Regions from separate parts of the Pseudomonas sp. NPDC077451 genome, predicted to be linked through region 1. Evidence: predicted binding sites of a transcription regulator. Region 1 holds the regulator's gene; the other holds the start of a gene.

What was found. Region 1 encodes sigma-54, which starts transcription at its own class of promoters, with help from an activator protein. Its sites were predicted from a motif close to ANTGGCATNNANNTTGCTNT; they were not measured.
Region 2: the regulator sigma-54 is predicted to act here: its motif matches at 1,616-1,635, upstream of glnK (P-II family nitrogen regulator).

The regions. Positions count from the first base shown of each region.
Region 1 is NZ_JBITVX010000005.1:93,503-96,915, forward strand. Features, by position in the region: gene lptB (LPS export ABC transporter ATP-binding protein) at 1-616, shown strand, start outside; gene ACIGHL_RS10340 (RNA polymerase factor sigma-54) at 762-2,279, shown strand; gene hpf (ribosome hibernation-promoting factor, HPF/YfiA family) at 2,359-2,667, shown strand; gene ptsN (PTS IIA-like nitrogen regulatory protein PtsN) at 2,674-3,138, shown strand.
Region 2 is NZ_JBITVX010000007.1:149,670-153,082, reverse strand. Features, by position in the region: gene ACIGHL_RS13400 (YifB family Mg chelatase-like AAA ATPase) at 1-1,128, opposite strand, end outside; gene ACIGHL_RS13395 (accessory factor UbiK family protein) at 1,162-1,425, opposite strand; gene glnK (P-II family nitrogen regulator) at 1,821-2,159, shown strand; gene ACIGHL_RS13385 (ammonium transporter) at 2,284-3,413, shown strand, end outside.

The sequences.
Region 1 (3,413 bases):
AAATGGTGCCGGCAAGACCACCTGCTTCTACATGATCGTCGGTTTGGTAAAAGCGGATCAGGGCCGGGTCCTGATCGATGACCAGGACGTGACGCACCTGCCCATGCACGGCCGAGCCCGAGCCGGTATTGGCTATCTGCCGCAGGAAGCCTCGATCTTTCGCAAGCTGTCGGTAGCCGACAACATTATGGCGATCCTTGAAACGCGCAAGGACCTTGATCGCAGCGGTCGGCAACAAGCCCTCGAAGGCCTGCTGCAGGAGTTTCACATTCACCACATCCGTGACAGCCTCGGCATGAGCCTGTCCGGTGGCGAACGACGCCGCGTCGAGATAGCCCGCGCCCTGGCCACGGCACCCAAGTTCATTCTTCTTGACGAACCCTTCGCAGGCGTCGACCCCATCTCGGTCGGCGACATCAAGCAGATCATTCATCACCTGAAGGCCAAGGGCATCGGCGTCCTGATCACCGATCACAACGTCCGCGAAACGCTGGATATCTGCGAAACCGCCTACATCGTCAACGACGGTCAATTGATCGCCGAAGGCGACGCAGAGACCATCTTGGCCAACCAGCTGGTCAAGGAAGTCTATCTGGGACACGAATTCCGACTTTGAAGTCGTTTTTTCTGCCCGGACGAACCTACAGGGCTAGGCAAAGGCTTCAATGGCAGGCATATAATTTGCTTACACGGGCGCGCGGCGCCAGCGAAATCGGAACAGGCGCGGTTGCGCCGGCAAAAAAGGTTCGAAGTCCTCTGCCATGAAACCATCGCTAGTCCTGAAGATGGGCCAGCAGCTGACGATGACACCGCAGCTGCAACAAGCCATACGATTGCTCCAGCTATCCACGCTTGATCTCCAACAAGAGATTCAGGAAGCGCTGGATTCCAATCCCATGCTCGAGCGCGAAGAAGACGGGGATGATTTCGACAACTCCGATCCGATGGCCGAGTCTGTCGAAAAGAAAAGCGAAAGCCCTTCGACTGACTCAACCGTGCAAAGCGAGCCGGACAACAATTACGAGGAGCCCATCAACACGGTGGAGAACCTCGAAGAAGGCGACTGGGGCGACCGCATCCCAAATGAGCTGCCGGTAGACACCGCTTGGGAAGACATCTATCAGACCAGCGCCAGCAGCTTGCCGAGCAGCGATGACGATGAGTGGGATTTCACCAGCCGGACCTCTAGCGGCGAAAGCCTGCAAAGCCATCTGCTCTGGCAACTCAACCTCGCACCGATGAGCGATACCGACCGTCTCATCGCGGCCACCCTGATCGATTGTATCAATCCACAGGGTTATCTCGACGAAACGCTTGAAGAAGTACTCGAGTCGTTTGACCCCGAGCTTGAAATCGAACTCGACGAGATCGAGGTGGTGCTGCGCCGAATTCAGCAGTTCGAGCCCGCAGGCATCGGAGCGCGTGACCTGCGTGAATGCCTGCTGCTGCAGCTTCGTCAACTGCCCGAACGCACCGAGTGGCTGAGTGAGGCCATCCGGCTGGTGAGTGACCACCTGGATATTCTTGGCGGGCGCGATTACAGCTTGCTGATGCGCAGGATGAAGCTCAAAGAAGACGAACTGCGCCAGATCATCGACTTGATTCAAACGCTCAATCCACGCCCCGGCTCTCAGATCGAAGCGGGTGAGCCCGAATATGTGGTGCCTGACGTTATCGTGCGCAAGCACAATGGCCGCTGGTTGGTGGAACTGAATCAGGAGGCAATGCCTCGCCTGAGGGTAAACGCGCAATACGCCGGGTTCGTCAAACGGGCCGATTCAAGCGCGGATAACACCTTCATGCGAAACCAGCTGCAAGAAGCACGCTGGTTCATCAAAAGCCTGCTCAGCCGCAACGAAACGCTGATGAAGGTGGCCACCCAGATCGTCGAGCATCAGCGGGGCTTTTTCGAGCACGGCGACGAGGCCATGAAGCCGCTAGTGCTGTACGACATCGCCGAAGCGGTGGGTATGCATGAGTCGACCATTTCGCGGGTCACGACGCAAAAGTTCATGCACACGCCCCGGGGCATCTATGAACTCAAATATTTCTTTTCGAGCCATGTGAGCACTGCCGAAGGCGGCGAGTGCTCGTCCACTGCCATCCGCGCAATCATCAAGAAACTGGTGGCCGCGGAAAACCAGAAAAAGCCATTGAGCGACAGCAAGATCGCTGGTCTACTGGAGGAACAGGGGATTCAGGTCGCACGCCGCACCGTCGCAAAGTACCGCGAATCACTCGGTATCGCGCCATCCAGCGAGCGCAAGCGGCTGATGTAACACCAGAGCACTGGTCGAGTTCTTCCGAATGGCGGGCTTGCTGCCCACCAATCCGCATGTGGCAAAAAGGAGATGCAGTATGCAAGTCAACATCACTGGCCTTCACCTGGAAATCACAGAACCCCTGCGTGACTACGTCGAAGAGAAATTCGAGCGGTTAGAACGGCATTTCGATCGCATCATTGCCATTCAAGTCGTTCTTCAAGTCGAGAAGCTGAGGCAGAAGGCCGAAGCGACCTTACATGTAGCTGGCCGCGAAGTTGTCGCTAACGCCGAGCACAGCGACATGTACGCCGCGATCGATCTGCTTGCGGACAAGCTCGATCGGCAGCTCATCAAGCACAAAGAAAAACAGCTCGACCACCATCAGGGCGCCCTGGCTCGCTAACCCATCATGATCCGAATCGAAAATATCCTAACCCCCGGCCGCGCCCTAGTGGGCGTACCGGGCGGCAGCAAGAAGCGCGTACTGGAGCAGATCGCCAAGGTGCTTGGTGGGGATCTGCCAGATCTTGATAGCCAAGCGATCTTTGAAAGCTTCATCGCCCGCGAGAAGCTTGGCTCAACCGGCTTCGGCAATGGCATTGCTATCCCGCACTGCCGTATGCCCGGCTGCACATCGCCGCTCAGTGCAGTGCTGAGACTCGATACACCAGTAGATTTCGATGCAATCGACGGCGCTCCCGTCGATCTATTGTTCGTATTGCTGGTGCCAGAAGCAGCCACCGATGAACATCTGGAGCTGCTTCGCCAGATTGCCAGCATGCTGGATCGCGAAGAGGTCCGTGAACGGCTGCGCGGGACCACGTCGGGACAGGAACTGTATCAGGCTGTGATGGATATTCAGAACGGTCGTTAGTTGGCCGTCCGGGACAACATAAGCGGTGGCTGGCAATCCCAACCACCGGGTTCCCTGGAACAAAGCCTAAGGCTGGACCGAGGTTAACAGACGGAAAAACGCACCTTGATTGGCTATCGATGCGTTCTGGCTGGGGTCGAGGCCGTGGCTGTTTTAACGAGACATGTCTACTCGAGTAGTTTCCCAACAGCCTGCTAGGACAGAGCAATATTCTGTCGCCCTAAGCTGAGTGAGGAAAGAAACGTGCCCCTTATCTGCCAATACACACCCTGCCG
Region 2 (3,413 bases), on a different contig from region 1:
CGGCCCGGAGAGCTTGCCGCGGTAGCGTTGAATCTGGTCTGGCGAACAGCGGCAGCGACCGGTGGAATCGCCCAGGTAACCACAGGGGCAGGGGTTCATCGCCGCGACCAACTGGAAGCGTGCTGGAAAGCGCACCTTGTCGCGCGCGCGGGCGATGACGATACAGCCTGATTCCAGGGGCTCGCGAAGCACTTCCAGGACCTTGCGGTCGAATTCCGGCAGCTCATCGAGAAACAGTACACCTTGATGCGCCAAAGTGATTTCCCCCGGCCTTGGCCGACTGCCGCCGCCAACCAGGGCTGGCCCTGATGCGCTGTGATGGGGCTGTCGAAAAGGGCGCTGTGGCCAGTGCGCCAAGGGAGACTGGCTGGCGACAGACTGAATTGCTGCGACTTCCAGCGCTTCCTGTTCTTCCAGAGGTGGAAGCAGGCCGGGTAGCCGGCTGGCAAGCAATGTCTTGCCGGTACCAGGCGGACCGGATAACAACAGGTTGTGGCCACCCGCGGCGGCCACCAGCAGCCCACGCTTGGCGGCAGCCTGGCCCTGTACATCTGCGAGATCAGGGTAGGGCAGCACCTGGCGCAACAGGCCTTGGGCTTGAAACGGTTCGATGGGAGTCACGCCGTTGAAGTGCGCAGCGACTTCCAGCAGGTGGTCGGCGGCGTAGACCACCAATCCCGACGCCAGGCTGGCCTCCTCGGCATTGGCTCGCGGCACCAGCAGGGCGCGCCCGGCCTGGCGGGCCGCGAGCGCGGCGGGCAACACGCCTTGTACCGGCCGCAGTGCGCCGGAAAGCGCCAGCTCGCCCAGGCATTCGAGCGTGTCCAGCCGGTCCGCAGGGATCTGGCCACTCGCCGCCAATATGCCCAGCGCGATGGCCAGATCAAAACGGCCACCATCTTTAGGCAAATCGGCTGGCGCAAGATTGAGCGTGATTCGTCGGGCCGGGAAGTCGAAGCCGGACGTCAGGATCGCGCTGCGCACGCGGTCTTTGCTTTCCTTGACTGCCGTTTCCGGCAGGCCGACCAAGGCCAGCGAAGGCAGGCCATTGGCAAGGTGCGCCTCCACCGTCACGGTGGGCGCTTCCACGCCGACCTGGGCGCGGCTGTGGACGATTGCGAGGGACATCCGATCACTCCTTTGATCGTGACGCCAGCCGGTCTATTCGGACGCGGGTGGCGCGAGTTTCTCTTCCAGCTCGGCGACCTTGGCTTCGAGGGCTTCAAGCCTCGCCCGGGTGCGTGCAAGCACGATCATCTGGCTGTCGAATTCTTCACGGCTGACCACATCGAGCTTGCTCAGCGCACCTTGCACGATGCCTTTGAGCTGGGCTTCGACTTCCGCACGGGGCAGGGGATTTTCACCGCTGAATAGCCGCGAGGCCTGGGCGCCGACGGCGTCGAGAAAAGCTTTGGGTGGGAACATGAGCATTACCTGTTTCTGAGCGACGCGCAGTGTAACACGGGCTATTCGACCGTCCTGCCGACGCGCGTGCACGTTTGCGGGCATGCCGTTGCGGTGTCGTGCACCGGCATGGTGCGCTATCCGGGCGGGCGAGCCGTGATGTGGCCGCGCACGCCCTTTGCGAAGCGCCACACGCCGGGCATTGCAAAAAGCTGGCATCGATTCTGCTTAGCTCCTCACGACGCATGCACCAGCAGGTAGCGGTGCAAAGGCGATTCGGGACGTTTCGTCGGATCGGTTGATGGTGTCGGATGGTCGCTCGGCAACGCCGGCGCGTTACAAGAGCCAGACACTGCGCTTAGACTTGAGCCGGGTTCGTACTTCTGGGGCAAGTCCACCTAAACGGGAGAAGTTTCATGAAACTAGTCACTGCCATCATCAAGCCGTTCAAGCTGGACGACGTACGCGAGTCGCTGTCCGAGATTGGCGTCCAGGGCATCACGGTCACCGAGGTCAAGGGCTTCGGTCGCCAGAAAGGCCATACCGAGCTCTATCGCGGGGCTGAATACGTAGTCGATTTTCTGCCGAAGGTGAAGATCGACGTAGCAATCGCCGATGACCAACTCGATCGCGTGATCGAGGCGATCACCAAGGCGGCCAACACCGGAAAAATCGGCGACGGCAAGATCTTCGTCGTGAATCTGGAACAGGCCATTCGCATCCGCACAGGCGAAACCGATACCGACGCAATCTGACGGCCCGACGCGTAGCGCGCGTTTGAGCGGGCGGCAACGCCCGACACGTCGCCACGCACCGCCCAAGCATTTGCGATTGCCTGCCTAGCAGGCCTACGAACCCCCACGCCCCAGGAGTAAAACCATGACTCTGCGAAAATTCGCAGGGCTAGGAGCCCTTTTGTCTCTGATAAGCCCAGGCATCGCCATGGCGCAGGAGGCAACGCTTGATTCCGGCGATACGGCATGGATGCTTACGGCCACCGCGCTGGTGCTGTTCATGACGATTCCGGGCCTGGCGCTGTTCTACGGCGGCATGGTCCGCTCCAAGAACATCTTGTCGGTGATGATGCAGTGCTTCGCCATCACCGGGCTGATGAGCATCCTCTGGATGGTCTACGGCTACAGCCTGGCGTTCGATACCACCGGCATGGAAGCAGGCGTCACCAACCTCAATTCCTTCGTTGGAGGCCTGGGTCGCGCCTTCCTCAGCGGCCTGACGCCTGACAGCCTCACCGGTACCGTACCGGAGAGTGTATTCATTACCTTTCAGATGACCTTCGCCATCATCACCCCGGCGCTGATCGTCGGTGCGTTCGCCGAGCGCATGAAGTTCTCCGCGATGCTGGTGTTCATGGGCGTCTGGTTCACGCTGGTCTACGCACCGATCGCGCACATGGTCTGGGGCGGCGATGGCGGCCTGATGTGGGACTGGGGCGTGCTTGATTTTGCGGGTGGCACTGTGGTGCACATCAATGCCGGTATCGCTGGCCTAGTGGCGTGCATCGTGCTCGGTAAGCGCAAAGGCTTCCCCACCACGCCGATGGCGCCGCACAACCTTGGCCTCACCCTGATCGGCGCGGCGATGCTCTGGATCGGCTGGTTCGGTTTTAACGCCGGCTCCTCGCTGGCTGCTAACGGCACAGCCGGAATGGCCATGTTAGTGACCCAGATCGCAACCGCTGCGGCTGCGCTGAGCTGGATGTTCGCGGAGTGGCTCACTCACGGCAAACCCAGCGCCCTGGGCATTGCTTCGGGCGTCGTGGCCGGTCTGGTCGCCATCACACCAGCCGCCGGTACGGTCGGCCCGATGGGCGCGCTGATTATCGGTCTGGCCTCCGGCGTCATCTGCTTCTTCTGTGCCACCAGCCTGAAACGCAAGCTCGGTTACGACGACTCTCTGGACGCTTTTAGCGTGCACGGAGTCGGCGGCATCGTGGGTGCGTTGCTGACTGGCGTGTTCGCGGCCCCGGCACTGGGCGGCTTTGGTGAGGT